2 regions of the Pseudomonas helvetica genome follow, and region 2 is predicted to be linked to the other one. Evidence: predicted binding sites of a transcription regulator. Region 2 holds the regulator's gene; the other holds the start of a gene.
The links. The regulator FliA, encoded in region 2, starts transcription of late flagellar genes. The targets are predictions, from matches to a motif close to CTAAAGTTTNNNNNNNNNNNGCCGNTAA.

Region 1: AABM55_RS14240 (methyl-accepting chemotaxis protein) is a predicted target of FliA. The motif match lies at 12,781-12,808, and genes of this name have one in related genera.

The regions. Positions count from the first base shown of each region.
Region 1 is NZ_CP150917.1:3,091,250-3,106,718, reverse strand. Features, by position in the region: gene AABM55_RS14300 (DUF6543 domain-containing protein) at 1-1,172, shown strand, start outside; gene AABM55_RS14295 (fe2+ zn2+ uptake regulation protein) at 1,529-1,906, shown strand; gene AABM55_RS14290 (hypothetical protein) at 1,923-2,111, opposite strand; gene AABM55_RS14285 (hypothetical protein) at 2,269-2,400, shown strand; gene AABM55_RS14280 (MFS transporter) at 2,709-3,956, shown strand; gene AABM55_RS14275 (acyl-protein synthase) at 3,979-5,106, shown strand; gene AABM55_RS14270 (acyl-CoA reductase) at 5,108-7,540, shown strand; gene AABM55_RS14265 (AMP-binding protein) at 7,575-8,867, shown strand; gene AABM55_RS14260 (GNAT family N-acetyltransferase) at 8,864-9,829, shown strand; gene AABM55_RS14255 (LysR family transcriptional regulator) at 9,787-10,713, opposite strand; gene AABM55_RS14250 (aldo/keto reductase) at 10,830-11,825, shown strand; gene AABM55_RS14245 (hypothetical protein) at 11,883-12,419, opposite strand; gene AABM55_RS14240 (methyl-accepting chemotaxis protein) at 12,862-14,856, shown strand; gene AABM55_RS14235 (DUF411 domain-containing protein) at 14,998-15,441, shown strand; gene AABM55_RS14230 (YqaA family protein) at 15,441-15,469, shown strand, end outside.
Region 2 is NZ_CP150917.1:1,918,067-1,933,535, forward strand. Features, by position in the region: gene flhB (flagellar biosynthesis protein FlhB) at 1-482, shown strand, start outside; gene AABM55_RS08680 (DUF3077 domain-containing protein) at 1,093-1,383, opposite strand; gene flhA (flagellar biosynthesis protein FlhA) at 1,785-3,914, shown strand; gene flhF (flagellar biosynthesis protein FlhF) at 3,926-5,257, shown strand; gene fleN (flagellar synthesis regulator FleN) at 5,372-6,202, shown strand; gene fliA (RNA polymerase sigma factor FliA) at 6,199-6,939, shown strand; gene AABM55_RS08705 (chemotaxis response regulator CheY) at 7,106-7,477, shown strand; gene AABM55_RS08710 (protein phosphatase CheZ) at 7,509-8,297, shown strand; gene AABM55_RS08715 (chemotaxis protein CheA) at 8,336-10,576, shown strand; gene AABM55_RS08720 (chemotaxis response regulator protein-glutamate methylesterase) at 10,626-11,753, shown strand; gene AABM55_RS08725 (flagellar motor protein) at 11,753-12,493, shown strand; gene motD (flagellar motor protein MotD) at 12,509-13,396, shown strand; gene AABM55_RS08735 (ParA family protein) at 13,447-14,235, shown strand; gene AABM55_RS08740 (CheW domain-containing protein) at 14,269-15,165, shown strand; gene AABM55_RS08745 (chemotaxis protein CheW) at 15,242-15,469, shown strand, end outside.

The DNA of each region.
Region 1 (15,469 bases), 1.2 Mb from region 2:
AAGCCAGCGCCATCGAGTTGAAAAAAACGGGTACCAAGGCTGTCGACGGCACTTACCGTGACTCGACAACCAGACGCAAGTACGCCCCGGTCGACGGCAAGGTGTATCAAATCGAAAAGTTTGGTGTGGCGACTCGCATCGTCGATGATCAACGCCAGGGCCCGTATCTGCAGAACAGGGGAACGCAGTGGGTGCTGGATCCCGACCTGCATAGCGTTCATTTCGGTAAAGCCATGTCACGACTGCACAACAAGTACCAGTCTGACCTTGATGCGCGAAAGCAGATAAGCATTGAGGCCCAGGGCATGGAGGCCATCAGACAGCTCTACCCGGAAAGGGCCCGGATGATTGTCCAGTCGCTGGATCTGGCACGGTTCTACGCATTTAACAGCCTGCATAATCTGGCTCAATTGAAAGTGGCCACATCCGGAACACGACTGGATGGTTTTCTCAAAGCGTTCTTTGATGTGCCGACGATCGATAGAGCCATTCTGGATAAAATCAAGGCAACCATCGTTCCGCTGTGCAAAGCACTGGTAGATCCGACACTGGACAGGCTCGACAGCAAGCGTTTTGTCGTCGGTTCAAACCGTTATCCCGAAGACGGCTTGATTGCCTTTGTACTCGACGATGACCAGCAACAGAAAGTGCACTTTACAGAGAAGTTCTTCGATCAAAATCTACACCACTACAACCATGTGCTGACAGAGCCCTTTGATGTCGTTGCCCATGCGCAGGCGGCAACGCTTATCCATGAGTTCTCGCACCTGTTTTCAAATACGCTGGATATCGCGTACCTGGAAGCGAGAAGACCCTTCAGCGACCTGATCTCGACGATCACCACTCAAGCCAGCCAGTTGAAACAGGATCAAGAGCAATTTCAGCGCGAGGCATTGTCGATGCACACCCCCGTCGATGAATTGTTCGCCTACTGGAACAGCACGCAGAAAACCTGGCAGGACCTCGATGACATTCCTGCCGCCAAACATCTGAGTGACCAGATCAAGACCATCACCGGCACCAGCGATCTGAGCGAAGCCCGCCGAGTGTTTCGCGACCGGGCTTCAGCGGATCGGCGGATCGACACCATCCTTCGCAATGCCGATTCTGTCGCACATCTGGTCTGTGAAATGGGACGTCAACTCGACCCGGTACCTTTGGCCGAAAATTGATGCCCGTGAATCAAACGTGAAGGGTAATGCTCGCGGACACGGCCACCGGCATGCTTCACGTTGGCGGCATTTACAACATCAACGAGCTTAAAACGCTGAAGGCCGCAACCCTGATGAGGGTCGCGGCCTTCATTTGGCCTGACTGCACGTGAATGTGCCTTGCCGAGTAACGAGTCAACATGAAAAAAGTTTAATGGTTCAGACCCCGACAAAACAGCACATCTCACCTTGCACTGACGTGGTTCCGACAAATTTTCTACATCCGAGCCCTCATGATTTGCGCAGCTCATTCGTCATTAATCAATGAGAGCACCCATCACTTTTTTACTGATCAAGCTCTGAAAAGGAGTTTTTGCATGTACAACTCGCAACTGCCAACGGATGGCACCCCTGCGGCAAACGGTTCGCTGAACCTGGACGCTCGCGCGCTCACCAAAAACGCTGAACGCCACAACAACGAGCGCATCAGGCAGCTGCTCAAAAGCTTTGGCCTGCGAACCAGCCTGATTCGCCTGAAAGTGATCGACGCGCTACTGACCGCCGCCGAAAACGATCGTCCGCAGGGAGTACGCGGGGTGCACAGCCACTTGCTGGACCTGGGTATTCCCCTGTCCTTTCTCAGCGTTCGCGAAGTGTTGAAGCGACTGTGCAGTGAAGGCCTGATTGTCTTGAACGAAGACAAGAGCTACAGCCTGCATCCGCAAGCCGCAGCCGTGCTCTACGGCAATCAATAACGCATTACCGCGTCGCTTAAGGCTTGACCTTGCGACGCATCACCCCATTGATCACCACGACGATCACCGCAACGCCAATAGCGATGTACTGGAACAGCTTCTCGCTGATCATTCCGGCGTTCTGCATGTACGACAGACCAAGCATGATCCCCAATACGACAAGGGAGATCAGAATCGAATATTTCAAACGTTGCGACTGGGTCATTGCGGGTTCCTGAACCTGAAGATATGTATCCGGTTTGTATCGTGATGCATGCCAAGCCCATACGCTTCTTCGGGGATGAGCAGCTGCAAGCGGGGTCTCATGTTACAGCCCATGAAGCATTTTGGCTGCATGCGGTTCAAACGATGAGGATTGAGAAATGTACCGTCGAATCACACTGCTGATTCCCCTGCTGATTATCCTGACCATGAGCGGTTGTGTATGTTTCCCATGCGGAGGTGGCTGGCATGGCGACCATCGCTATCACCATGATGGCTACTACCGTCGTTGACCTTTATTAAGCGGGGGCGACTTGCATCATTAAGTTTCCCCTGTTCTCAACAATTGACAACGTTTGAGAACACCACGAAAAAAGCCCGCCTCCCCGCGGGCTTTTTCGTACAAGGGTATTACACTTTGGCCTGCAAGATAATACCTGATACATGCATCAGCACATTCACCTGACATTCCCGCCAGAAATAACGCGACAACTATTACTACCAGCAAAACAATATTTTGGCTTGGCTTATTACTATTCCAGACTACTCTCACCCTTATCGCGATACTTCTATATAAATAAGCACTACACCCTGGAATTTTATGCTCAAGCCCATTATAAAAATCGGATCCTTTCGAGCGCTAGGTTTTTGCCTGGTGATTACAGCTTTTGAGTTACTGACCTACTTGGCCAGCGACATGATAATGCCTGCCATGTTGACAGTAACCGATGACTTGAACGCCAGTACTCGGCATATTCCATCGGCCTTCAATCTCTACTTGCTGGGGGGTGTTCTTCTGCAATGGCTGATTGGCCCGCTCGCGGATTGTTTTGGACGCCGAAAAGTTCTCTTGGTCGGCTGTGCAGTCTTTGCCATGACCTGCGTCATGACCCTCTGGGTGCAGAGTATTTTTGCATTCAACCTGCTGCGCCTGCTTCAGGGCATGGGCTTGGGGTTTGTCATCGCCGTCAGTTACCCCGCGCTGCAGGAGGTGTTCTGTGAAACCGACGCAGTCCGAATCATGGCCTTGCTGGCTAATGTTGCCCTGCTCTCCCCGCTCCTTGGCCCCCTGCTCGGGAGCCTGATACTGAAATGGATTTCCTGGCGTGAGCTGTTTCTCATGTTCGGCGTCCTTGGCATCGTCGTGTGGTTGGCGCTCTATTGGGTGATGCCGGAAACCATAGGCGTACTACGTCACGACGGTAACCGGTTAAACCCCACGCCATTCAAGCTGCGTGCGATAGCTCATCGATATATCGCCCTTCTCGGGAACCTCAGATTTATTTGCGCCAGTACTGCGCTCGGGCTGATGAGTTTGCCGCTGATCGCCTGGATCGGCCTGTCCCCATTGCTATTGATTCAGGGGCAAGGGTTATCGGTTCTTGAGTACGGCCTGTGGCAGATCCCGGTCTTCGCCGCCGTCATCATCGGCAATCTGATACTGAACCTGATTATTTCCAGGACTCGCCTTGAAGGCTTGATTCAATGGGCGCTCTGGCCATTCTGCGCGGGCCTTGTGGCGCTCATCATTGCCAGCCGGTTTGCCCCTTCGATCCCGGTTCTCGTCGGTGGCCTGATGCTTTACAGCATTGGTCTTGGGATGAGCAACGCCGCGCTGTACCGCGCGGCGCTGTTTACCAGTGACGACAGCAAAGGATTGGTCTCGGCCATGTTGGGGATGATCTCCATCGCACTCATGGCCGGCGCAGGCTCGCTGATCGCAACGCTGGGGGCTGGCGAAGATCCGCGTTACTTCGCCCTGACAGTCGGTATCGCCGGGCTTCTGGCACTGGTGCCATTGCGTTGGGTACTGCTGCCGGCCACGCCTGCGCCCGTGCACTCTCTATAACTCAATCAAAAAAGGATTTTTGATGATTCATCTACCCCACACCGATGCCTTATGTGCATTGCCACGGCCGTATTGTCTGGACGCTGTCCCGCCAGGCTTGTTCGACAACTCGATGCGTGAAACCAGTCTCTTTCACTGCCATCACACCCCCGGTTACGAGCATTGGCTGGAGGCCAACGGCCTGAGTGCCAGCGCGCTGGACAGACTGGACGACTGGTCGCGCCTCCCTCCCCTGTACGCCAACTACTTCAAGCAACGCCTGCTGCTGAGCCCCACCGGGCAGGATGCCCTGGAGCTGACATCCTCGGGCACCAGCGGCCAGAAAAGCCGCATGCGCTATGACGTGCGAAGCATCACCGCGGCGCAGAACATGGTGACTCGGATCTTCGAGCATTACGACTGGATCAGCCACACCCCGTGCAACTATCTGTTGCTGAGTTATGAGCCTGTAGGCGCCATCAGCCTGGGAACCTCCTATACCGACCAGTTCCTGTGCCAATACGCGCCGGTCAACCGGGTGGTCTATGCGCTACGGGCCACAGGCAGCGGCCACGAGTTCGATGTGTTCGGCGTGATCGAAGCCTTGCAACAGTTTGCAATTGAAGGTTTACCGGTGCGCATCTTTGGTTTTCCTGCGTTTCTTTGGCAGGTCTTGCAACGCATGCAAGACCTTGAAGCACCCGACCTTGAGCTGCATCCCGATTCGCTGGTATTCCTTGGCGGTGGCTGGAAAACCCGGGCGAGCGAGGAAGTCCCCAGACAGCAACTTTATTCCCGGATTGCGCAGCAATTGAGGATAGATGCCAGTCGTTGTCGAGACGGGTACGGCGCTGTCGAGCATGCCGTGCCGTATATCGAATGCGCCAACCATCACTTTCATGCACCGGTTTACTCAAAGGTGTTTGTCCGCAACCCGAGCGACTTCGCCGTCCAGCCCTACGGCAAGCGGGGTCTGTTGCACTTCGTATCGCCTTATATTTCATCGAGCCCGGCACACGCCGTGGTCATGAGTGACCTGGCAACACTGCACCCCGCTGCCGCCTGTGGCTGTGGCCTGGCTACCGACTGGTTTGAGTTGCATGGCCGCGCCGGAACCAGCGCCAGTCGCAGTTGCGCGATGGCCGCAGCCGAACTGATCGGGGGAGCTTGATATGTACCTGATCAATGGCCAACTGCACGACTCACTCACACCTGAGGCGGCCCTCGACACGCTGCTGCCAGGATTGGCGCAACAACTGGGGCAACCACCGACCAGCGAAAGGGTTCTTCAATGCGCGGACCGTTTCACACAGAAACTGCAGGCCCATCACCCCCCCCTTGAACTCGATGAGGGGCAACGCCTGGAACTGATCGCGTTCTGCCAACGGAGCGCCTTGAGTGCAAAACTGGAACGTGAGTTGGGCGTGCAGCCGCGGTCACTACGGCGAATTGCCTACGATCAACCGCGGTTCGAAAACTGGTCCCCGTTAGGACTCGTGGTGCATATCACGCCGGCCAACGCGCCATTGCTGGGGTTCTGCGCAGTGCTGGAAAGCCTGCTGGTGGGTAACATCAACTGGCTGCGCCCAAGCTCCAGTGACAACAGCCTGAGTGCGCAATTACTGGCAGCGTTCCTCGAGTGCGACGCCAGCGGATTACTGACCAACTGCGTCGCTGTGTTGCCTGTCGATACCGATCGCCTTGATCTTCTATGCGCTCACGCCGATGGCGTCAGCGCATGGGGTGGCGACGCAGCGCTCAAGGCCATTCGCCGGCTGGTTCCCAGCGGGTGCCGCTGGATCGACTGGGGTCACAAGATCAGTTTTGCCTACCTGTCGCCAGAAGCCGTGTCCCCCGCAGCGCTGGATGCCCTGGTCGATGAAGTGTGTCGGCTCGACCAACAAGCGTGCTCCAGTCCGCAGTGGCTGCTGGTTGACAGTGATGACCCGCAAACCCTGCATGCTATCGGCGGACAACTCGCTGACGCGTTCGAACGCCGCGCCAGCCGCTGGCCAGCGTTGCTCCCCACAGCTCAGGAAGCCTGCGAGATCACCACCCGGATTGCCTTGGCGCGACTCGATCAAAGTTTTGCCGATGAGACAGGACGCGTCTGGTCCGGTGATGGATGGCGCATCATGTGGGAGCACCATCGCCGATTGGCACCTTCTCCGTTGTTTCGAACGCTGTTGTTACGGCCGATGCCAAACGCATTGATTGCCGAGTCCCTGCTGCCGTGGCGCACGCATCTGCAAAGTTGTGCTCTGATCTGCACACCCCGGCAAACGCCAAGCCTGGTCAGGCAACTGCTGAGCGCGGGCGTCAATCGAATCGCCCCTCCCGAGCTGATTCATGACGGCTATGCAGGAGAACCCCATGACGGTGTTTTCGCCCTGTCACGCTTGACTCGCAGGACCTCGGTAACCTTGCCGCCGCAGTTATCGAGCAACCGCGCAACACTGGACCAGCCCCCTGGTGCCCCGGCGCAACTGAACGCGTACGCAGTGATGAACAAGACGGATTTCATCGCGCAATCCGGTTCGTCCGACGCTCAACTGTTTTTCCGCTCAGGTGGTACCAGCAGCACTCCCGCCTTGGCTGGCTACAGCTATCGAGACTTTAGCCGGCAGATGCGCGCGGCGGCTGACGGCATGTTCGCCATCGGACTGACGCCGGGGCAGGATCGAGTGATGAATCTGTTCTACGGTGGCAGCCTCTATGGCGGGCTGTTCAGTTTTTCCAGGATCCTTGAACAGATGGGGGTCACGCACTTCCCCATGGGCGGCCCCCACGACGACGACTTCAGTGAAATAGCCCAACTGATTGTGGACCAGCGCATCAACACGCTGATTGGCATGCCCAGCACGTTGCAGCGCCTGTTTTTCAGCGAGCAGGATCGCCTCAAGGCCTACGGCGGGGTCAATAAAGTCTTCATGGGCGGCGAACATTCTGGCAATGCCAGCCGACGGTTGATGGAGCGTTGTGGGGTCTCGACGATTCGTTCCGCCCTCTACGGTTCTGTCGACGCCGGCCCTCTCGGTCATGCGTGCCCGGCAAGCGCAGATGGCGTTTTTCACCTGATGAGCGACATCCAGTGGCTGGAAATCGTCAACCTTGAACACGACGCTCCTGTCGAACCCGGCGAAGTCGGTCGTTTGCTCTTTACCTCGCGGGCACGCGAAGGTCAGGCGATCATCCGTTACGAGGTCGGGGACACTGGACGTTGGCTGCCAGGAACCTGCCCTTGTGGCCTGGACACGCCTCGATTTGAACTGCAAGGAAGACACGGTCGACTGCTGCGGATCGCTTCGGACTTTGTCTCGATCAGCGACCTGGAAGAAAAAGCCGCCACTCAACTGCAGCTCCTTCTTGATCACGACTCCAACGGAACCGAACGTTTGGTGGTGCGCGCAGAACATGATCCACAGACCCTACGTCAACGCCTGCTGGACATCCCCGTTATTTCAACAGCCGTGAATAACCGCCTGCTGGAACTTGAGGTTCAACGGTGTTCTCCCGACCGGTTCGAACGCAACAGGCACAGCGGCAAAGTACCCCTGATGATTGACTTGAGAACTGACTTTTCAGCGAGCAAGCATCACAACTGAACGCCTATTTTAAAACTATCAAGAGCCTGAACTCATGAACACTAACTATTCATTCGAAGAGTTGCTGCTGCACTCACGAAAACATTCTCACTATTACAAAACACACTTCAATCAACTACCAGAACATCACTGTACTGTCGAAGATCTACCACTCACCGTCGCTTCAGACTATTGGAATGGCAGCCACAATTTAAACACCTGGCCGGTACTGACCGGTAAAACCGAAAACGCCCTGATTTACAAAACCGGTGGTTCAACCGGCCAGGAAAAACTGGTGGCGTACACCCGTGATGAATGGCAGAACATGGTGACGCACTTCGGGAACGCCCTCTCGGGACAACTGTGCGATGGCGACCGGGTTGCCAATCTGTTTTTTGCCGGCGACCTTTATGCCAGTTTTCTGTTTATCCATGAATCATTGGCCCATGTGTCGCCTTCCATCTGCGAGTTCCCGTTTGCCGGCGAAGTCGACTCCGCAACGCTTGCAGCGGCCATTGCCGAACACCAGATCAATGTCCTCGCTGGCGTACCCGCACAACTTCTGCAATTCGCCGCCAGCCTGGCCGAGCGACACGGCGTCCTGCCACAGATAACCACCGTGCTCTACGGTGGCGAAAGTCTGTTTGCCGCACAATTGCCGATGCTGGCTCAGGTCTTTCCCAATGCACGCGTCGCGTCCATTGGCTATGCCTGTGTCGACGCAGGACTCGTGGGCGCCAGCACCCGGGATTGTGAGGTGGGTGAACATCGGGTGTTTGATCAACAGACGGTGGTGGAAATTGTCGATGAACACACCCACGAGGTCATCGAGGAATGTCATCGCCCAGGCCAATTGATCATCACCAACCTGACCCGAAAGTTAATGCCACTGCTGCGTTATCCCGTCGGTGATCGCGCATGTTGGCGCGAGCCGAGCGGCACCCGGCAACGCAAATTCGCCTTGCTGGGACGTAGCGAACAGAGCATTCGTATTCGCATCGGTGTCATCTCGTTGTTCCAGGAGGAGATCGCCGAAATCCTTCAGCGCCTGGCCGATTGCTGGCAATGGCAGTTGGTGATCGAAAGTGTTGGGGTCAAGGATCGAATGACCCTGAGGTGGGTGCCCGCGCACGACTCGACGTCAATAAACGCTTCAATCCCGGCCATTCACGCAGCACTGCTGGGTCAGTACCCGGACATCAGCCAAATGATCGGCAGTGGTCAGCTTGAATGTGTCTTCAGCCCCTGCACGACCGGCGCATTACTGCTGCATCCACGCTCGGGAAAGCAGCGCCGGATCGTTGACCTGCGCGTGTATAGCGCCCCTCAGCGGGAGCCTGCTCCATGAGTACATTCAGGTTTCGACGTTTCAGGCAAGCGGACTCAACCGCTGTCAGTGCGTTGTTTCGCCAGGTGTATGGGGAAAATTATGTACAGCCTGATGTCTATTTGCCGTCGATGATTGGCCAGCACAACGCCGACAACCGATGGCACTCAATGCTGGCGTTGATCGATGAATGCATCGTTGGCCACGCGGCATTGTGCAGGGATGCACATAGCCTGGATCACGCTGAATTCGCCTTGTGCCTCGTACACCCGCAAGCCCGGGGCAAAAACATCGCCACCCGGCTGGGTCGTGAACTGTTGCGGCGGGCGAGCCGACTCGGCCTCAAGAGCGTCTCGATCAAGCAGGTCACCCATCATCTCTACACTCAGCAAATGGCGCAAAAACTCGGTTTCAAAAACATCGGGCTGCTTCCCGACTATGTTCCCTCGCCCTTTGGTGAGTCCCATGAGGAAAGTGTTGTCATTGGCTATCAAATGGTCAAAGGGCATGCACGTCCGTTACCGCAACTGGAATGGCCGGCGGCCTGTGCAACCTTCATGAGGCAACTGTCTGCGTCATTCGGCACCCGAAACGACACGCCATCACAACACTCTTTGCCAATGCAGATCAGCCAGCACCATGAGCGAGTGGAAGTCGTGCTTTATCAGTTGGACAAGAGCGTGCAGTTGCAGCTCCAGCAGCTACCCGCGCACTGGATGATCTCGATCAAGCTTGATCTGTCGCAGCATTCTCCACAGAACATGCGTCGCCTCTGCGCCATCGATTTCGTATTTACCGGGTTGATGCCTGCGCCCGCGGCATCTGGCTGGTATGCATTGTTTCATCGTGGTGCAAAACTGCGGCCTGTGAGTTTCTACTGTCCGCACATGCAGCAACTGCACGACACCTTACTCCACCGGCAGCCAGAGTCGCCTCACCGTCAGTTACCTGAGTATCCGCGCAGCAGCCCGTTGCCCGGCTGAGCGCAAAGCTGCACCAGCCAGTCGACAAACACCCGCACCCGCAGAGACAACTGGCGGTGCGGAGGATAGAGCGCCGTCAGGGGTAACCCTGGCGGCGGCAGATGCTCTAACACCTCGCACAACGTTCCCTCGCGCAACTGCCGTGCAACGTGATAGTACGGCGTCTGGACCAGGCCATAACCCGCTTCACAAGAGGCCAGATAACCATCTGCGCTGTTGACCGCCACCTGTTTGGGCAGGTTCACCGGGTGCACGTGTCCGTCTATGTCAAATTCCAGGCCGAAACGCCTGCCGGTGGTGCTGGAGAAATACTCGACCATCTGGTGCCCCGCCAGATCTTCCAGGCAGTGCGGCGTACCCTGGCGTCGCAAGTAGTCGGGGCTGGCGCAGGTGACCTGATCGAGCATCGCCAGCGGTCGCGCTACCAGCGAATCATCCAGAGACGAGCCGCCGCGCAGCACACAATCGACGCCCTCGCGAATCAGGTCGACCGGGCGATCGTTCAAGCCGATTTCCAACTCGATCAGCGGGTAACGCCGGGTAAATTCCGGCAAGGCCGGGATCACCAGCAAACGCCCGATGCCGGCAGGCATGTCGATACGCAAAAGCCCGCGTGGATTTTGCCGAGAGCTGGAAAACGCTGCCTCTGTCTCGTCCAGATCAGCCAGCAATCGCACGCAGCGCTGATAATACGCCGCGCCATCGGCGGTTGGACTGACGTGCCGTGTGGTGCGCTGCAACAGTTGCACGCCCAAATGCGCCTCAAGCTGCTTGATCAGGATGGTTACCGAAGCCCTGGGCATTTGCAGGCTGTCCGCGGCCTTGGCAAATCCTTCCAGCTCGACAATGCGAGTGAATACTCGCATAGCATTAAAACGGTCCATTGCTCTTGGTTACCTGCGGATTATTTAGAAATTACAAACAGTGATAGCGTTTTTAGCCGGTTTATCTTGTTTTTGTCGAGCGCAACAATGGGGCCACATCAAAAAGGAGCGACACCATGCACACTCGTCAATTGGGCAAAAACGGCCCTGAGGTTTCTGCGATCGGTCTGGGCTGCATGGGCATGACCGACTTCTACACCACGGGCGGCGATACGTCCGAGGCATTGGCAACATTGCATCGTGCCATGGAGTTGGGCGTCAATTTACTCGACACCGCCGACATGTATGGCCCGCACACCAACGAAGCGCTGATTGGCAAAGCGATTGCAGGCAAGCGCGACCAGGTGTTCCTGGCCAGTAAATTCGGCATCGTGCGTGATCCGTCCAACCCCACTGCACGTGGAGTCGACGGCCGACCGGAGTACATCCGTGCTGCCATCGACGGCACGCTGAAACGTCTGGGCGTAGACACTCTGGACTTGTACTACCAGCATCGCGTCGATCCGGAGGTGGCCATCGAAGAGACCGTGGGCGCCATGGCCGAACTGGTCCAGGCCGGTAAAGTGCGCTACCTCGGCTTGAGCGAAGCCTCGGCGATAACCCTTGAACGAGCGCATAAGGTTCACCCGATCAGCGCGCTGCAAAGTGAATACTCGCTGTGGAGCCGCGATCAGGAGCACAACGATTGCCTGGCCACCTGTCAGCGCCTGGGGATTGCCTTTGTGCCGTACAGCCCGCTCGGCCGAGGCTTTCTGACCGGCGCCCTGAAAAGTCCCGACGATTTTGCAGCGGACGATTACCGGCGCTTCAGCCCGCGCTTTCAGGGCGAAAACTTCAACAGGAATTTGCAGTTGGTCCAACAGGTGCAAACGCTGGCAGCAGAAAAAGGTGTGACCGCAGGGCAACTGGCGTTGGCCTGGGTACTGGCGCAAGGCGATTACCTGATCCCCATTCCGGGTACCAAGCAACGCAAGTATCTGGAGGAGAATGTCGCCGCGCTGGACGTTGTATTAAGCCCGGAAGACTTGTCGGCGCTGGAGGCGATTTTTCCGGATGACGCGGTGCTCGGGGCGCGTTACCCGCAAGCCGTCATGCAGATGCTCGATCGATAACACTGAGCGTCGCAGGCCCGTTCATGCCGTGTATGACGGGCCTGTTGCACTTGAAGATCAGGCTTTGCCAGTGACCCCCTTGGTGTTCGGAACGGCGGGGCCATTGCCCATGCCATACGTCTTCAGGTTCTGCAGTACGTAAATCGCCTTCTTGTACTCGGGAATCAGGTGGTTGGCGTACTTGTTGCCTTTGAGGTTGTTGCTCTGGATGTTATCCAGCTGCGTGGCGAAGTACTCCAGCGCATTGAATTTTTCATCCAGGTTTTTCGGCACCCCAAAGCGATCGAACTTGTCGCCGGCGTTGAGCAGCGTCAGGGCCGTCACATCGCTGATCAAACCGCGATCGCGCAAAAAGGCGCTGATGTTTCCGAGCTGTTTGACCGTGACGGTCTCGGGGTCGAATCCCTTGAAATTCTTGTAGAGCTTCTGCTCGTTCATTTTCGCGGTGTTCAGCGCCAATGGATCATTGCCCACCAGTGCGAGCATCTGCTTGACCTTGACGTTCTGCGGTACGGGTTTACTGCCACTCGTCCCGCCCTCGCGAATCAGTAATCCGGCCTTGCTGGTCCAGCCTCCGACATAACCGATGGTCATGAGAGTGCTCCTGTGCGCGGCGTGAGCCAGACCGGGAGCAGCCCCGAAGCGCGAAGACGTCCTTGTAAGGTGACCATAAAAAGTCCTTGTTCAACTGACGAATTGGTACGCGAGTATCAATTCGTCAGCGTCCCTTGGACTACAAATATTTCAGCTTTTTACAATTCTTGTACATTTCGGATACAAATCACCAAACCCTTGAATTCATTGACTTGAAACAATTGTTTAACAATCAGACCGTCAATGAATCAGGCTTGAAAGCCACGAAAGAAACCACGTCACCAGCCCGGGATGAAACTGCGCATGGCTCATGTCGATGACCAACCGGTCGTCCGTAAAAACCATTTTTGGGACCATGGTACTAAAGTCGGCCTGCCGCGGGCCGATAGCTGCTAAACGCCGCAATAAATCAACAAGAGCGCTTAGCACAAGGACCGGTTCAATGCCCGCATTCCGTACCATTCAAGCCCGTTACACGCTGTTTCTGGTGCTGTTCATCCTGTTGTTGTTCGCCTTGACGGTGGCGGGCATCAGCCAGTTGGTCGCGCCGAAACTTCGGCACACGGAAGAACAGGTCGCACTGAACCGCATCGCCGAAGTGGCCGAACAGATCCAGGGCGAACTGAACAAGGTTCAAGCGCAACAACGCAGCATCACCCAAACCATTCCCCTGCTCGACAGCGCAACCATCGACACCGTGTTGCCTGGCCTGGTAGACCAGTACGGTGAGCTGAAGGTGTTTGGTGGCGGGATCTGGCCGTTGCCTGGCCAGCGCGAAGCCGGACGCAACAAATTCAGTACCTTCTGGCACCGGGATGCGTCGGGCAAACTGGCCGTCAACACCTTCTGGAACAGCGACGCGGCACCCAACTATTACGATCAGCCCTGGTACAAGGGCGGCATGCAGACACCTCGCGGTCAATGCGCCTGGGCCGCGGCCTATAAGGACGACGCCAGCGCCGAACCGCGCACCAACTGCGCCATGGCGATAGCGCGCAATGGCGTGCCGTACGGAGTCGCGACCATTGACGTCACTCTGGGCTTCTTCAATGACCTGGTCGCGCGTAAGGAAAAAGACTTGGGTGCCGAAATGTTGATCGTCGAGGCCGACGGCAAGATCATCAGCAACAGCTCGCGCATCAGTGCTCCGATTGTCCTGAAAAACATCAGTGAACTGGCAAGCAACTCGCCTTTTGCCGCGCAGATCAAAACCGCGCTTGAGCGCCGTGATGCTTCGCTGCAACGCGTCGAGTTCGACAATCAAGGCGTGGCGAACACTTTCTTCATGCGTCCGATCGAAGGCACACCGTGGTTCCTTGCCACCGCCCTGCCGACCCTCCTGATCACCGCTCAACGCGACGATGTCTTGAGCACCTTGAGCCTGTTGCAGATCCCGATGGTTTTGCTGCTGGTGCTGCTGCAAATCTATGCAATCCGCCAACTGATCCAGCGCATGAAAGCCTTGAAAGCCAACATCGACGCGCTGTCCACCGGCGACGCCGACCTGACCCGGCGCATCACCATTCGCGCCGAGGATGAACTGGGCGCGATCGGCCATTCGGTCAACACCTTTATCGCCTACCTGCAAAACATGATCGGCGAAGTCACCCAGGCCACGGGCGCCATGGCCTCAAGCCTGGAAAACCTGCAACAGACCTCGGCGCATACCAACCAGATACTGCAGCGTCATGCCTCGGAGACCGACCAGACCGTCACCGCCATCACCGAGATGAGTTCGACCGCCGACAGCGTCGCCGAGAACGCCGCACAAACCGCCGCGTTTACCCAGCGCGCCAACGAACACGCCGACCGCTCGCGGGTGGTGGTGGGCGAAGCCTCAAGCAGCGTGAGCGCATTGATCGGCGAAGTGGCCAGTGCCACCCACAAAGTCGAAAGCATGCAGCAGGACGCCCAGCGCATCACCGAAATCCTCGGGGTGATCGGCGCCATTGCCGGGCAAACCAACCTGCTGGCACTCAACGCCGCGATTGAGGCCGCGCGAGCCGGTGAACAAGGTCGAGGCTTTGCCGTGGTCGCCGATGAAGTCCGCGCCCTCGCCGCCCGCACCCAGGCCAGCACCTCGGAGATCAACGAGATGCTCAGCCGTTTGACCCAGGGTGTCAGCTCTTCGGTGGCGGCGATGGAAAACACCCAGGCCAGCTGTCAGTCCGCTGCCGATGCGACAGCGCGCGTCAACGCCGGGCTGGACGAAATGGCCGGCTCGGTCAGCCACATCAACAGCCTCAGCACCCAGATCGCCACGGCCGCCGAACAACAGAGCGCGGTGACCGAGGAGATCAACCGCAGCATGGTGCAAATCCGCCATATGGTCGAAGAGCTGGTGCAAAGCGGTCACGCCACCGACATCAACACGCGCCAGCTGCTGGACGCCAATAGCCGGGTCAGTTCGATCATGGGGCGCTTCAAGGTCAAGTGACCCCGCGAATGCCGCCCGCGCGTTTCGCGTGGGCATAACCTTCAAGGGATATCCATGAATAACTTTGAAACATAAGCACTCTTTTTCATCGGCGAAAACGGTCAAAATGCGCGGCGTGAAATGATCAACGAGAGATAACCGATGAAAACCACGCTGCGTCTGGCCGCCCTTGGCGCCCTGTTCATCAGCTCCCTGGCCCAGGCCGCCGAGCTGATTCCGATTGATGTCCACCGCGATGCCAATTGCGGTTGCTGCAAAAAGTGGATCGCGCACCTTGAAGCCAATGGCTTCAAGGTCAACGATCACGTTGAAACCAACATGAGCGAAGTCAAGCAGCGCCTCGGCGTCCCGCCGCGACTGGCGTCGTGCCACACCGCGGTGATCAACGGCAAATTCGTCGAAGGCCATGTCCCCGCCGAACAGGTACTGGCGTTGAGTCAATCCGACCTGCTTGGCGCGGCTGCGCCGGGTATGCCCATGGGCTCGCCAGGCATGGAAATGGACGGCATGGCCGATGCTTATCAGGTCATTGGGTTGACTAAAAATGGCACCGATAAAGTGATCGCCGACTACCCGGCCCGGTAATGCTCGCTGGCTATCTCGGGCTGTTCAT
Region 2 (15,469 bases):
AACTGCTGATGACCAAGCAGGAAGTGCGCGACGAGCACAAGGATCAGGAAGGTCGCCCCGAGGTCAAGCAGCGAATTCGCCAGTTGCAGCGCGAGATGTCCCAGCGGCGGATGATGGCGGCCATTCCTGAGGCCGATGTGGTCATTACCAACCCGACCCACTACGCGGTGGCGCTCAAGTACGATCCGGAGAAGGGTGGGGCGCCGATGCTGGTGGCCAAGGGCAGCGACTTCCTGGCGCTGAAGATCCGCGAGATCGCGGTGGCTAATGAGGTCTTGCTGCTTGAGTCGCCGGCTCTGGCGCGTTCGATTTACTATTCCACCGAGCTTGATCAGGAAATTCCTGGTGGGCTCTATTTGGCGGTTGCTCAGGTGTTGGCTTACGTTTATCAGATCCGTCAGTACCGTGCGGGCAAGGGTAAGCGTCCGGATCCGCTTAAGGATGAATTGCCGATTCCTCCGGATCTGCGGCGGGATTCCTGACCGGCTTACGCTGATCAAAATTGTGCGGGTTGGCTTGCCTGCGATGGCGGCCTGACAGCCGACCCGTCTCTTTCAGATATATCCCCATCCTCTGTAGGAGCTGAGCTTGCTCGCGATGACGGCCTGGCAGCCGACCCGTCTCTTTCAGATATACCCCCATCCCCTGTGGGAGCCGGGCTTGCCCGCGATGGCGGCCTGACAGCCGACCAATCTCTTGCAGGTGTACATATCCATTTCTGCGGTAACGGCCACTTAGGGTTTCGCCCTGACGGCGACTCCCTTTGGCAAACGCCCCAAAGGAAGCAAAGGTCTTCGCCCCAAGCGTACGGCACCTCGCCTAGGCTCGGCGTACCCTTGCTTCGGCATTCATCAGGGGGCATCGCCTACGGTCTGCTTCGCGACGACCTCCTCTCGATGTGTCCGGCTGCGCCGTACGGCGCTGCGCGCCCACCCCCTGATGAACACCTGCGCTCGGCCTCCCGATAGGGGCGGGTGGATCAACAGCAACAGCAACAGCGCCGCGGCCTACCGGCCGGCCTGAGTGGTTGGGGCGTGAACGGCTTTAGATCGTTTCCGCGCAGGAGCGTGGGAGCGATCCGCGGTGGGTGAGTTAATGTTCGGCTTTTTGATGGTTGTTCGATGCGGCTATGACTTTCACCGCGTTATCGATGACGGCTTTGCTCATCTCCTGCAAGTAGTGAGAGGCCCAGGCGTAGCGGTCGGTTTTGCGCTCCATCGCTGCATCTTCGGCCAGCATCTTGGAGAGGTGGAGCAGGTCGGACACGTGGGGCAAGGCTTCGTGGATCGAGACGCCACTGTTGACGCGGAACGAGGCTTGATCGTTGTGGATGGAGAAGGGGGGGGCGGTTTTTAAATCGTGGAGGTGCGAAGATTTGTTCATGGCGAGGTTCTCGTTTACTGGTTAGAGCGGCCTCGTTTACTCAATCGGGTTTCCAGGCCCGGTCGCTGATTTGGCAGTGACCACCGAAGACTAGCGATGCCACTTCCGAGGGGCAACCTCGAAAGCCTGTCGGACAAATCCCGGTGTTTTCCAGATTTGTGGCTGAATTCTTGGGATGGGCGTTGAATATCCGGTCTCTTCGCGGGCAAGTCTTGCTCCTACGGATGTGAGTGATCTGTAGGAGCAAGGCTTGCCCGCGATGGCGTCTGTCCGGTCGCTGAAAAACTCCCGATAAACCCCGCTGTTTCAAGCCCCCTGCAAAAGTTGGAAAGCTTCTTGCAGTACCCGCTCTGCGCCCGCTTCAGGCGTCAAAAGTTTGCTTCAAGGAACGGGGAATACCGGTGGATCGCTCTCAGTTAATCAACAGTGCCCGCAGCAACCTGGCAGACCTCAGTCGAGGCAATCTGGGTGTGCCGCTGTTGCTGTTGGTCATGCTGGCGATGATGATGTTGCCGGTCCCGCCGTTCCTGCTCGACGTGTTCTTCACCTTCAACATTGCGCTGTCGATTGTCGTGCTGCTGGTCTGCGTCTACGCCTTGCGGCCGCTGGATTTCGCGGTGTTTCCGACCATTCTGCTGGTCGCCACGTTGTTGCGACTGGCATTGAACGTGGCCTCGACCCGGGTGGTGATGCTCCACGGTCAGGACGGCCATGCCGCCGCCGGCAAGGTGATTCAGGCCTTCGGCGAGGTGGTGATTGGCGGTAACTACGTGGTCGGTATCGTGGTCTTCGCGATTTTGATGATCATCAACTTCGTCGTGGTGACCAAAGGTGCCGGGCGGATTTCCGAGGTCAGTGCGCGTTTTACCCTGGATGCGATGCCGGGCAAGCAGATGGCCATCGACGCCGACCTGAACGCCGGCCTGATCGACCAGCCCGCAGCCAAACTGCGCCGTATGGAGGTGGCCCAGGAGGCCGAGTTCTACGGTTCGATGGACGGTGCCAGCAAGTTCGTGCGCGGTGACGCCATCGCCGGTCTGCTGATTCTGTTCATCAACCTGATTGGCGGCATGGCGGTCGGGATCTTCCAGCATGGCATGAGCTTCGGCGATGCCGGCAAGGTCTACGCATTGTTGACCATCGGTGACGGTTTGGTGGCGCAATTGCCATCACTGCTGCTGTCCACCGCGGCGGCGATCATGGTGACCCGTGCTTCCGGTTCGGAAGACATGGGCAAGCAGATCAATCGGCAAATGTTCGCGTCGCCCAAGGCGCTGGCGGTAGCTGCCGGTTTGATGGCGGTCATGGGCCTGGTGCCAGGCATGCCGCACTTCTCCTTTCTCAGCATGGCCGCCGTCGCAGCGGGCGGCGCGTATCTGTTCTGGAAAAAACACAACATCGTCAAGGTTCAGGCTCTGGAAGAGGTCAAGCGTCAGCAGGACCTGCTGCCGTCGCCCGCACGGGCCATGGAAACCAAAGAGCTGGGCTGGGATGACGTGACCCCGATCGACATGATTGGTCTGGAAGTCGGCTACCGGCTGATCCCGCTGGTGGATCGCAACCAGGGTGGTCAGTTGCTGGCGCGGATCAAGGGCGTGCGCAAGAAGCTTTCCCAGGATCTGGGCTTCCTGATGCCGACCGTGCACATTCGCGACAACCTCGATCTGGCGCCGAGTGCCTACCGCCTGACCCTGATGGGGGTGATCCTCGCCGAGGCGGAGATTTATCCGGATCGCGAACTGGCGATCAACCCCGGGCAGGTCTACGGCACGCTCAATGGCATCACCGCCAAAGATCCGGCCTTTGGCCTGGAGGCGGTCTGGATCGAAATCAGTCAGCGTCCGCAGGCGCAATCCCTGGGGTACACCGTGGTTGATGCCAGTACGGTGGTGGCGACTCACCTCAACCAGATTTTGTACAAGCATTCCAGCGAGCTGATCGGCCACGAGGAAGTTCAGCAGCTCATGCAATTGCTGGCCAAAAGCTCGCCAAAACTGGCCGAGGAGCTGGTGCCGGGCGTCGTTTCGCTGTCGCAGTTGCTCAAAGTACTGCAGGCCTTGTTGGCCGAACAGGTTCCGGTTCGCGACATTCGCAGCATTGCCGAAGCCATCGCGAACAATGCCGCCAAGAGTCAAGATACTGCCGCTCTGGTGGCGGCCGTTCGCGTCGGCGTATCGCGCGCTATCGTCCAAAGCATTGTAGGCACTGAGTCCGAGCTGCCTGTGATCACCTTGGAACCAAGGTTGGAACAAATATTGCTCAATAGTCTTCAGAAGGCAGGACAAGGCTCGGAAGAGGGCGTTTTGCTGGAGCCAAGCATGGCAGAGAAGCTGCAACGTTCGTTGATCGACGCCGCGCAGCGTCAGGAAATGCAAGGTCAACCGGTGATTCTGCTGGTAGCAGGTCCGGTACGCGCGATGCTCTCGCGGTTCGGACGTTTGGCAGTGCCGGGGTTGCATGTGTTGGCGTATCAGGAAATCCCTGACAACAAGCAAGTGACCATCGTTGCGACAGTAGGGCCCAACGGCTGAGGTAGTGGTTTATGCAAGTTAAGCGTTTTTTCGCCGCCGATATGCGTCAGGCCATGAAGCTGGTTCGCGATGAGCTGGGCGCTGATGCGGCCATTATCGGTAATCGCCGGATCGCCGGTGGTGTCGAGCTGACGGCGGCCCTGGATTACAAGCTGTCGGCGCTGGCCCCGCGTGTACCGAACATTGAACTCGAAGACGAGTTGCGCAAGACCCAGTCGCGGATCGTCACGGCTCAGGCCGAATTGAGCCTGCGTGGCGACGGCGAAGGTGATGCGAGCGCCAGCACCAATCGCCAGTTGTTTGCCGGCCTGCCGCTGACCGCTGCGGAACCGTTGATCGAGCCGACCTTTGCTGAGCGGCCGCGTCCTGCTTCAGCGCCTGTGCATTCTGCCGGGGTCGATCCGCGGGCTTTCGACTCGATGCGTTTCGAACTCAATGGTCTGCGTGAACTGCTCGAAGTACAGTTGGGTTCGCTGGCCTGGAACCAGCTGCAAGGCAGTCGCCCGCAGCAAGCCAACCTGTGGCGTCGCCTGCAACGCATCGGCCTGTCCGGTCCGTTGTCGCGCGATCTGCTGGAACTGATTACTGACATTGAAGAACCCCGCCAGGCCTGGCGCATGCTGTTGGCGCACCTGGCGCGGATGATCGTGACTCCCGAGATCGAACCACTGGAAGAGGGTGGCGTGATCGCCATGGTCGGCCCTGCCGGCATGGGCAAAACCACCACGCTGGCCAAGCTGGCCGCGCGTTACGTGCTCAAGTACGGCGCGCAGAACATCGCGCTGGTGAGCATGGACAGCTTCCGCATTGGGGCTCAGGAACAGCTCAAGACCCTGGGGCGTATCCTCAATGTCTCGGTGACTCACGTCGACCCGGGCCAGTCCCTGGCGCAAGCCCTTGATCCGCTGTTGCGCAAGCGTGTGGTGTTGATCGACACCGCCGGCCTGCAGGCCAGTGATCCGGCGTTGCGCATGCAGCTGGAAAGCCTGGCCGGTCGCGGGATCAAGTCGAAGAATTATCTGGTGCTGGCCACTACCAGCCAAAAGCAGGTGCTGACTGCCGCTTATCACAGTTACAAGCGGTGCGGGCTAGCAGGCTGCATTCTGACTAAACTGGATGAAACAGCGAGCCTGGGCGAGGTGTTGAGCCTGGCAATCAGCCACGAATTACCTGTCGCTTATCTGACCGACGGGCCACGGATCCCGGATGATCTACATTTACCGCGCCGGCATCAGTTGGTCAGTCGCGCCGTTAGCGTGCAGATGCAGGAAGAACCCAGCGAAGAAGCCATGGCTGATATGTTCGCTGACCTCTACCACAGCCCGGCCAAGCGTGTCGGCTGAGGTAATAATGAATAGATTTGTATCTACATCGATGGCCTGCCATGCATTGTTCACAAGTGAGCGCGCAGCCAGTCATGTAGTCCGCGTCTAAGCAAGACAAGGTAAAGAACGAACATGGGCAGCATGCATCCCGTACAGGTGATCGCAGTGACCGGCGGCAAAGGTGGCGTCGGGAAGACTAATGTGTCAGTGAACTTGTCCCTGGCTCTTGCTGAGCTCGGCCGGCGCGTCATGCTGCTGGACGCCGATCTGGGGCTGGCGAACGTTGACGTCCTGCTGGGGCTCACGCCCAAGCGTACGCTGGCCGACGTCATCGAAGGCCGCTGTGAACTGCGCGATGTATTACTTCAGGGGCCGGGCGGAATTCGCATTGTTCCAGCAGCGTCCGGTACCCAGAGCATGGTTCACCTGAGCCCGGCCCAGCATGCTGGCCTGATTCAGGCATTCAGCGACATCGGCGATAACCTCGACGTATTGGTGATCGACACGGCGGCGGGTATTGGTGAGTCGGTCGTCAGTTTTGTTCGCGCAGCCCAGGAAGTATTGCTGGTGGTGTGCGACGAGCCGACGTCGATCACTGACGCCTACGCGCTGATCAAACTGCTCAACCGCGATTACGGCATGAACCGCTTCCGCGTGCTGGCCAACATGGCGCAAAGCCCGCAGGAAGGGCGAAATCTGTTCGCCAAGTTGACCAAGGTCACGGATCGCTTCCTCGACGTCGCCTTACAATACGTCGGTGCGGTGCCTTACGACGAATGCGTGCGTAAGGCGGTGCAGAAGCAGCGCGCCGTGTATGAAGCGTTTCCTCGTTCCAAGTGTGCGCTGGCATTCAAGGCCATCGCGCAGAAAGTCGATACCTGGCCGCTGCCTGCCAACCCGCGTGGGCACCTGGAATTTTTCGTCGAGCGTCTGGTGCAGCAAACTGCGGGTCCGGTTCTATGACAGCCAGCGGTTACAACCTGTACAAGAAGTCGGCGCGTGACGCGCAGTACGAACTGATCGAGCGTTACGCGCCACTGGTAAAACGTATTGCCTATCACCTGTTGGCGCGCTTGCCGGCCAGTGTTCAGGTCGAGGACCTGATCCAGGCAGGCATGATCGGTTTGCTTGAAGTGTCGACCAAATACGACGCGAGCAAAGGTGCGAGTTTCGAGACGTACGCGGGGATCCGTATCCGTGGTGCGATGCTCGATGAAGTCCGCAAGGGTGACTGGGCGCCACGCTCGGTCCACCGCAATACCCGGATGGTGAGTGACGCGATTCGCTCAATTGAAGCTAAAACCGGGCGTGACGCTAAAGATCACGAGGTTGCGGCCGAACTCCAATTGAGTCTCGACGATTATTACGGGATTTTGAATGACACCTTGGGCAGTCGCCTGTTCAGCTTCGACGATCTGTTGCAGGACGGCGAGCATGAAGGGCTGCACGAGGATGGCGCGAGTGCTCATCTCGAACCGTCGCGCGACCTGGAAGATGAACGCTTCCAGGCAGCACTGGCGGATGCGATTGCCAATTTGCCGGAGCGTGAGCGACTGGTGTTGGCGCTGTACTACGACGAAGAGCTGAATCTCAAGGAAATCGGTGAGGTCCTGGGGGTCAGTGAATCGCGGGTCAGCCAGTTACACAGCCAGTGCGCGGCCCGTTTGCGGGGGCGTTTGGGGGAGTGGCGAGCGCGCTGACAGCAGTGTGGGGACACTGCGAACGAAACAGGCAGGGCGTAACGCTGTGCCGGTCTTCATCCGTTGTGCTCCAGACAGTCGTCGAGTGCTCTGCCGAATTGATTGAATGGCGTGTTCAGGTGCTGAACGCGTTTAAGACTGCTTGGAGGTCGAATTGGACAAGAACATGAAAATCCTCATCGTTGATGACTTCTCAACGATGCGGCGGATCATAAAAAACCTGTTGCGTGACCTTGGGTTCACCAACACGGTCGAGGCGGACGACGGTATTACCGCCATTCCCGTCCTCAACAGCGGGAGCATCGACTTTCTGGTAACGGACTGGAACATGCCTGGCATGACCGGTATCGATTTGCTGCGCCACGTGCGCGCCGATGAAAAGCTCAAGCACCTGCCGGTGCTGATGGTCACTGCCGAAGCCAAGCGCGAGCAGATCATCGAAGCCGCTCAAGCCGGTGTAAACGGCTATGTGGTCAAACCCTTCACGGCCCAGGCGTTGAAAGAGAAGATCGAAAAAATATTCGAACGCATCGGTTGATGCGCGGAGCCACTGCGCCACGGGGGGAGCTATGGAGCAAAGAGAATCTTCACAGGGCGATTTCGAATCGACCCTGAAAAAACACGCTCACGAACTGGTCGAAAGCCTTGAAAAGGGCAGGTTCGGTGACGCTGTGCAACTGATCCATGAGCTCAATCAGACCCGTGACCGCGGCCTGTACCAGGAGGTGGGCAAGCTCACTCGCGAGCTGCATAGCGCGATCGTCAATTTTCAGATTGACCCGAACATGCCGCAAGCCGAGGAAGTCTCACAGATCACAGACGCCACCGAGCGCCTGTCCTATGTGGTCAAGCTGACCGAAGCGGCCGCGAACCGGACCATGGATCTGGTCGAGAACAGTACTCCGCTGGTCAATGGCCTGAGCACTGACGCCCAGGCCTTGAGCGCCGACTGGGGGCGTTTCATGCGCCGCGAAGTCGGTGCCGAAGAGTTCCGCGAACTGGCCCGGCGTGTCGACGGTTTCCTGACGCGTAGCGTCGAGGAGAGCCAGGTCGTCTCGGGCAACCTCAACGATATTCTGCTGGCTCAGGATTACCAGGATCTAACCGGTCAGGTGATCAAGCGCGTGATTCAACTGGTCACCGAAGTCGAAAGCAACCTGCTCAAGCTCGTGCTCATGGCCAGTCAGGTAGACCGCTTTGCGGGCATCGAACATGACCATGAAGCGATGCTGGCTGAAAAAGATCCGCAAAAACATCTCTCTCAGGGTGAAGGTCCGCAGATTCATGCCGATAAAAGAGAAGACGTTGTGTCCGGTCAGGACGATGTGGACGATTTGCTATCCAGTCTTGGATTTTAGGTTTTTTAGGTTTTTAGACCTTTAGGAGCACCCCCTTAATGAGCTTCGGCGCCGATGAAGAGATCCTTCAGGATTTCCTGGTTGAGGCCGGCGAGATTCTAGAGCAACTGTCCGAACAGCTGGTCGAGCTGGAAAGCCGACCCGATGATGCGGATTTGCTCAATGCAATTTTTCGCGGTTTTCACACTGTAAAAGGGGGCGCCGGCTTCCTCCAGCTCAATGAGCTGGTGGAGTGCTGTCACATCGCCGAGAACGTGTTCGACATCCTGCGCAAGGGTGAGCGTCGCGTCGACTCGGAACTGATGGACGTGGTTCTCGAAGCGCTGGACGCGGTGAACGGCATGTTCAGCGAAGTCCGCGAGCGTGCACCGATCACTGCGGCTACACCGGAACTGCTGGCGGCTCTGGCCCGCCTGGCCGAGCCTCAAACAGACGATGTGGCGCAACCAGTTGCAGAGGTGGTTGAAGCACCTGCCGCTGAAAGCGAATCGGGCGACGTCACCGACAATGAGTTCGAACTGCTGCTGGACTCGCTGAACGCGGTCAAGGCGCAAGCTGAGTCGGGGGCGCCTGTAGCCCCGGCACCTGAAGCGGCTGCCGGCAGCGATGAAATCACCGATGCCGAGTTCGAGTCGTTGCTCGACCAATTGCACGGCAAAGGCCAGTTCGCCCCTGATGCAGTGGCGGCAGCACCTGCCGCACCGGCTGCCCCGAAAGCGGCAGGCGACAGCTCCGATATTACCGACGACGAATTCGAAGCACTGCTCGATCAGTTGCATGGCAAAGGCAACTTCGCCGTTGATGCCCTGGAGTCGGCAATTGCTGCCGTTCCGGCACCTGCTGCACCTGTGGCTGCGGCCGCTGGCAGCGATCTGATCTCCGATCACGAGTTCGAATCGCTGCTCGACGAATTGCATGGCAAAGGCAAGTTCACGGAGGTCGGCACGGCTGCTGCTTCGGTGGCGGCACCCGTTGCCAAGGCAGCAGCGCCAGCACCTGTGGCTAAAGCGCCCGAGCCAAAAGCTGAAGCGCCTAAACCTGCTGCCGCGGCTGCACCGGCCCCAGCTCGCGCACCGGCCTCACCGCCACCGGAAAAACCGGCCAGTGAAGCCGAGACCACCGTGCGTGTGGATACCGCACGTCTCGACGAAATCATGAACATGGTCGGCGAACTGGTACTGGTGCGTAACCGCTTGGTCCGTCTGGGCCTCAACAGCGGCGACGAAGCCATGTCCAAGGCCGTGTCGAACCTCGACGTGGTCACGGCCGACTTGCAGACCGCTGTCATGAAGACCCGGATGCAGCCGATCAAGAAAGTCTTCGGGCGCTTCCCGCGCCTGGTTCGCGACCTCGCGCGCCAGTTGAAGAAAGAGATCAACCTGGAGCTGGTCGGTGAAGAAACCGACCTCGACAAGAACCTCGTCGAGGCCCTGGCCGACCCGCTGGTCCACTTGGTGCGTAACTCGGTCGACCACGGTATCGAAGAACCGGCTGATCGTGAGGCGATGGGCAAGCCTCGCAGCGGCAAAGTGATTCTGTCCGCAGAGCAGGAAGGCGATCACATCCTGCTGTCCATCTCTGATGATGGCAAGGGCATGGATGCTGATGTCTTGCGCAGTATCGCCGTGAAGAAAGGCTTGATGGACAAGGATGCGGCGGACCGTCTCAGCGAGTCCGACTGCTTCAACCTGATCTTCGCGCCGGGTTTCTCGACCAAAACCGAGATCTCCGACGTGTCCGGTCGTGGCGTGGGCATGGACGTGGTGAAAACCAAGATCGCCCAGCTCAACGGCACCATCAATATCTACTCGACCAAGGGCAAAGGCTCGAAGATCGTCATCAAGGTCCCGTTGACCCTGGCGATCATGCCGACGCTGATGGTCATGCTCGGCAACCAGGCCTTTGCTTTCCCGCTGGTCAACGTCAACGAGATTTTCCATCTCGACCTGTCGCGCACCAACGTGGTCGACGGTCAGGAAGTGGTGATCGTACGGGACAAGGCGCTGCCACTGTTCTACCTCAAACGCTGGCTGGTCAGCTCCGCCGCTCACGAAGAGCAGCGTGAAGGCCATGTGGTGATCCTTTCAGTGGGCACTCAGCGGATCGGCTTCGTCGTCGATCAGCTGGTGGGCCAGGAAGAAGTGGTCATCAAGCCATTGGGCAAAATGCTTCAGGGAACCCCGGGCATGTCCGGCGCCACCATTACCGGTGACGGTCGCATCGCCTTGATTCTCGATGTTCCGAGCATGCTCAAGCGTTACGCCGCACGGCGTATTTGATTCTGGCGGAGCGGGGCGACTGAGCCTCGCTCCGTCTAACGGAGTGTTTATGGCAGTCAAAGTCCTGGTGGTGGATGATTCTGGTTTTTTCCGCCGCCGCGTCTCGGAAATTCTTTCAGCAGATCCGAGTATCCAGGTTGTCGGTACGGCGACCAACGGTAAAGAGGCGATCGATCAGGCCCTGGCCCTCAAGCCAGACGTGATCACCATGGACTACGAGATGCCGATGATGGATGGCATCACGGCGGTGCGGCACATCATGCAGCGCTGTCCTACCCCGGTTTTGATGTTCTCCTCGCTGACGCACGAAGGCGCTCGGGTCACTCTCGATGCACTGGATGCCGGCGCAGTGGACTTCCTGCCGAAGAATTTCGAAGACATCTCGCGCAATCCCGAGAAGGTCAAGCAACTGCTGTGCGAAAAGGTTCACAGCATTTCGCGCAGTAACCGTCGTTTCAGCGCCTACAGCGCTCCGGCTCCAGCCGCCGCGCCAGCCCCGGCCCCGGCACCTTCGAGTTTCGGCAGCAGTGCGCCGGCGCCTGTGCGTCCGGCCCCGACGCCGATTCCTGCGCGTGCGCCGGTTGCCAGCGCATCGTCGCCGGCACCGAAACGCAAAGCCTACAAGCTGGTTGCCATTGGTACCTCAACCGGCGGCCCGGTCGCGTTGCAACGGGTGCTGACACAGCTGCCGGCCAACTTCCCGGCGCCGATCGTGCTGATCCAGCACATGCCGGCGGCCTTCACCAAGGCTTTCGCCGAGCGTTTGGACAAGCTCTGCCGGATCAGCGTCAAGGAAGCCGAGGATGGTGACATCCTGCGTCCGGGCCTGGCGTTGCTGGCACCGGGTGGCAAGCAAATGATGATCGACGGCCGTGGCGCGGTGAAAATCCTTCCGGGCGACGAGCGTCTGAACTACAAGCCGTGCGTGGACATCACCTTCGGTTCGGCGGCCAAGTCCTACGGCGACAAAGTTCTGGCGGTGGTCCTTACCGGCATGGGCGCCGACGGTCGCGAAGGCGCGCGTCTGCTCAAGCAGGGCGGCAGCGCGGTCTGGGCCCAGGATGAAGCCAGTTGCGTGATCTACGGCATGCCGATGGCGATCGTCAAAGCCGATCTGGCTGACGCGATCTACGGCCTCGACGATATCGGCAAGCACCTGGCCGAGGCGTGCATCTGATGGATGTTTTAAGCCTCATCGGGATCATCATGGCGTTCATCGCCATTATTGGTGGCAACTACCTGGAAGGCGGGCATCTCGGTGCCTTGGCCAATGGCCCGGCGGCACTGATCGTGCTCGGCGGGACCATTGGCGCTGCCTTGTTGCAGTCGCCGATGAGTGCCTTCAAGCGCGCGATGCAGATTCTTCGCTGGATCCTCTTTCCGCCTCGCGTCGACCTCGCCGGTGGTATCGACCGTGTGGTCAACTGGAGCCTCACCGCGCGCAAGGAAGGTTTGCTCGGGCTTGAAGGGGTCGCGGACAGCGAACCCGACAGCTACTCGCGCAAAGGCTTGCAATTGCTGGTCGACGGCGCTGAACCCGAGTCGATTCGCAGCATCCTCGAAGTGGATTTCTACACCCAGGAAAGCCGTGACATCGAAGCCGCCAAAGTCTTTGAAAGCATGGGCGGCTATGCGCCGACCATCGGTATCATCGGTGCGGTCATGGGCCTGATTCATGTGATGGGCAACCTGGGTGATCCGTCGCAACTGGGCAGCGGCATTGCCGTGGCCTTCGTCGCGACCATCTACGGCGTGGCCAGCGCCAACCTGGTGTTGTTGCCGATTGCCAGCAAGCTCAAGTCCATCGCGCTGCGACAGTCGCGTTATCGCGAAATGTTGCTGGAAGGCATTCTGTCGATCGCCGAAGGTGAAAACCCACGCTCCATCGAGTTGAAGCTTCAGGGCTTCATGGACTGATGGGGGTAATGGACTATGGCACGCCGCCGTCAGCACGATGAACACGTCAACCACGAGCGCTGGCTGGTGTCCTACGCGGACTTCATCACACTGCTGTTCGCCTTTTTCGTGGTGATGTATTCCATCTCTTCGATCAACGAAGGCAAGTACAAGGAAATTTCCGAAGCGCTGGTCGGGGTCTTTACCAACTCTGACCGAGCCCTCAAGCCGATCCCCATTGGCGAAGAACGTCCGAAGACGGTTACCCCGGCCAAGCCGCTGGTCAAGGACAGCGAGCAGATCGATGCCGGCATCGCCCAGGCCAGCAAGGATCCGCTCAAGAGTATTGCCGATGACATCAGTGCGGCGTTTGGCGATTTGATCAGCTCCAATCAGATGACCGTGCGTGGCAACGAGTTGTGGGTCGAGATCGAACTCAACTCCAGCCTGTTGTTCGGCAGCGGCGATGCGATGCCCAGCGATATCGCGTTCAACATCATCGACAAGGTCGCGGCGATTCTGAAACCGTTCGACAACCCGATTCACGTTGAGGGCTTCACCGACGATCAACCGATCCGCACGGCGCAGTACCCGACCAACTGGGAACTGTCCTCGGCCCGCTCGGCGAGCATCGTGCGCATGCTCGCCATGCAGGGTGTCAACCCTGGGCGTCTGGCCTCGGTGGGTTACGGCGAGTTCCAGCCCGTGGCCAATAACGCGACCGCCGAAGGGCGTGCGCGTAACCGGCGCGTGGTGTTGGTGGTGTCGCGCAATCTCGATGTACGCCGCAGCCTGACCGGTACCGGAACCGCTAATGCAAAACCGGACGCCGCATTGAAGCGTGCTGGCACACAAACTGCACCGACGACCGTCAAGTCGCCGGGACACGAGAGTGCCGTCAATTCTCCGTCACCCGGCTTATAACGTTGAGCTATTTCTCGGTTGTATTGATTCGACCGGGAGGAACAATCTGAATGAGAGTCTGGGCAGTTGCCAATCAAAAGGGTGGTGTCGGTAAAACCACTTCCTCCATCGCTTTAGCCGGTTTGCTGGCAGAGGCGGGCAAGCGCGTGGTTGTGGTCGATCTCGACCCGCACGGCTCCATGACCAGCTACTTCGGTTACGACCCCGACAGCCTGGAACACAGCAGCTACGACCTGTTTCTGCACAAGGGCAGCGTGCCGCAAGGCTTGCCCGGGCAATTGTTGCTGCCGACCAGTGACGAGCGTATTTCCCTGTTGCCGTCGAGCACTGCGCTCGCCACCCTCGAGCGCCAGTCGCCGGGGCAGAGCGGTCTGGGCCTGGTGATCGCCAAGAGCCTGGCGCAATTGTGGCAGGACTTCGATTACGCGTTGATCGACAGCCCACCGTTGCTTGGCGTGCTGATGGTCAATGCCTTGGCGGCCAGCCAGCAGTTGGTGATCCCGGTGCAGACCGAGCACCTTGCAGTGAAAGGTCTGGAGCGCATGGTCAACACCTTGGCGATGATCAACCGTTCGCGTAAACAAGCGCTGCCGTTCAGCATCGTGCCGACCCTGTTCGATCGTCGCACCCAAGCCTCGCTGGGAACCTTGCGGGTGCTGCGCGACATGTACCCGGAAGAAATCTGGCAAGGCTACATCCCGGTCGATACCCGACTGCGTGATGCCAGCCGTGCCGGCCTGACCCCTTCGCAGTTCGATGGCAAGAGCCGTGGAGTGTTGGCGTACCGCGCGCTGCTCAAGCATTTGCTGGCGCAGCAACTTGTTCCGCAGGTGGCTTGAGGTGAATCTTTTCTCTGCCGGGATGGAGTGCCAATGAACCGGCCAGTAAAAATTACCAGCCGACCACAACTGGCGTTGCAGTCCTATCTGGATGCGTTGTTGCAAGACGCGACCGAGGAGTTGCCGTCAGAAGTCGAGGTATTGCCCGAGGTTGTAGAGGTCGTCGAGGTCGTTGAAGCCATTGAGGCGCAAGGCGCACTGGACGAGTTCCAGGCTGCAGTGCTCGAAGAGCAGGCTCGCGATGCACAAAAGCCAGTGGTTGCGCCTCCCGTTGTAGCTCCGGTTGCCGAGGCGCCCGTTGTCGTGCCGGTACTGGAAGCACCTGTACCGATGCTGGCGCCGGTTTCAACGGTCGCCCCCTTGCTCAAAGCGCTGGTCGAGCCGGTGGTTGAAGTCCATCTGCCGCCGAGCAACACGCCACCGCCGGTGGTCGGCGATGACCGGCCAAGCTGGGCTGCCGAACCGTTTGAATGCCTGTTGTTCGACGTCGCCGGTCTGACCCTGGCCGTGCCGCTGGTGTGCCTCGGTTCGATTTACTCGTTGGCCGGTCATGAGCTGACGCCGTTGTTCGGTCAGCCGGAATGGTTCCTCGGGATTCTGCCAAGCCAGGCCGGCAACCTGAAGGTGCTGGATACCGCGCGCTGGGTCATGCCCGATCGTTATCGCGATGACTTCCGCCAGGGCCTGCAATACGTGATCTCGGTTCAGGGGTATGAGTGGGGGCTGGCGGTGCATCAGGTCAGCCGCTCGTTGCGCCTGGACCCGAACGAAATCAAATGGCGCAGCCATCGGGGTCAACGGCCATGGCTGGCCGGGACGGTGATCGAGCACATGTGTGCGTTGCTGGATGTCTCGGAGCTGGCGGAGTTGATCGCCAGCGGTGGTGCCAAGCACATGGGCGGCGGTAAGCCGGCCCACAAACCTACATAACAAGCAGCTGGCCGCATACACAGTGCGGCCGGGCAGAACACACACCGCCACAGGCGGTTTTTCGAGGGGTCAGGGTATGAATGATAAGGCGTCGTCTGCAAAGGGTTCCGAAGATCCGATCCTGCAATGGGTAACCTTCAAGCTGGACAATGAAACCTACGGCATCAACGTGATGCGTGTTCAGGAAGTCCTGCGCTACACCGAAATCGCTCCGGTTCCGGGTGCGCCAAGCTACGTGCTGGGCATCATCAACCTGCGCGGCAATGTGGTGACCGTGATCGACACCCGCCAGCGCTTTGGCCTG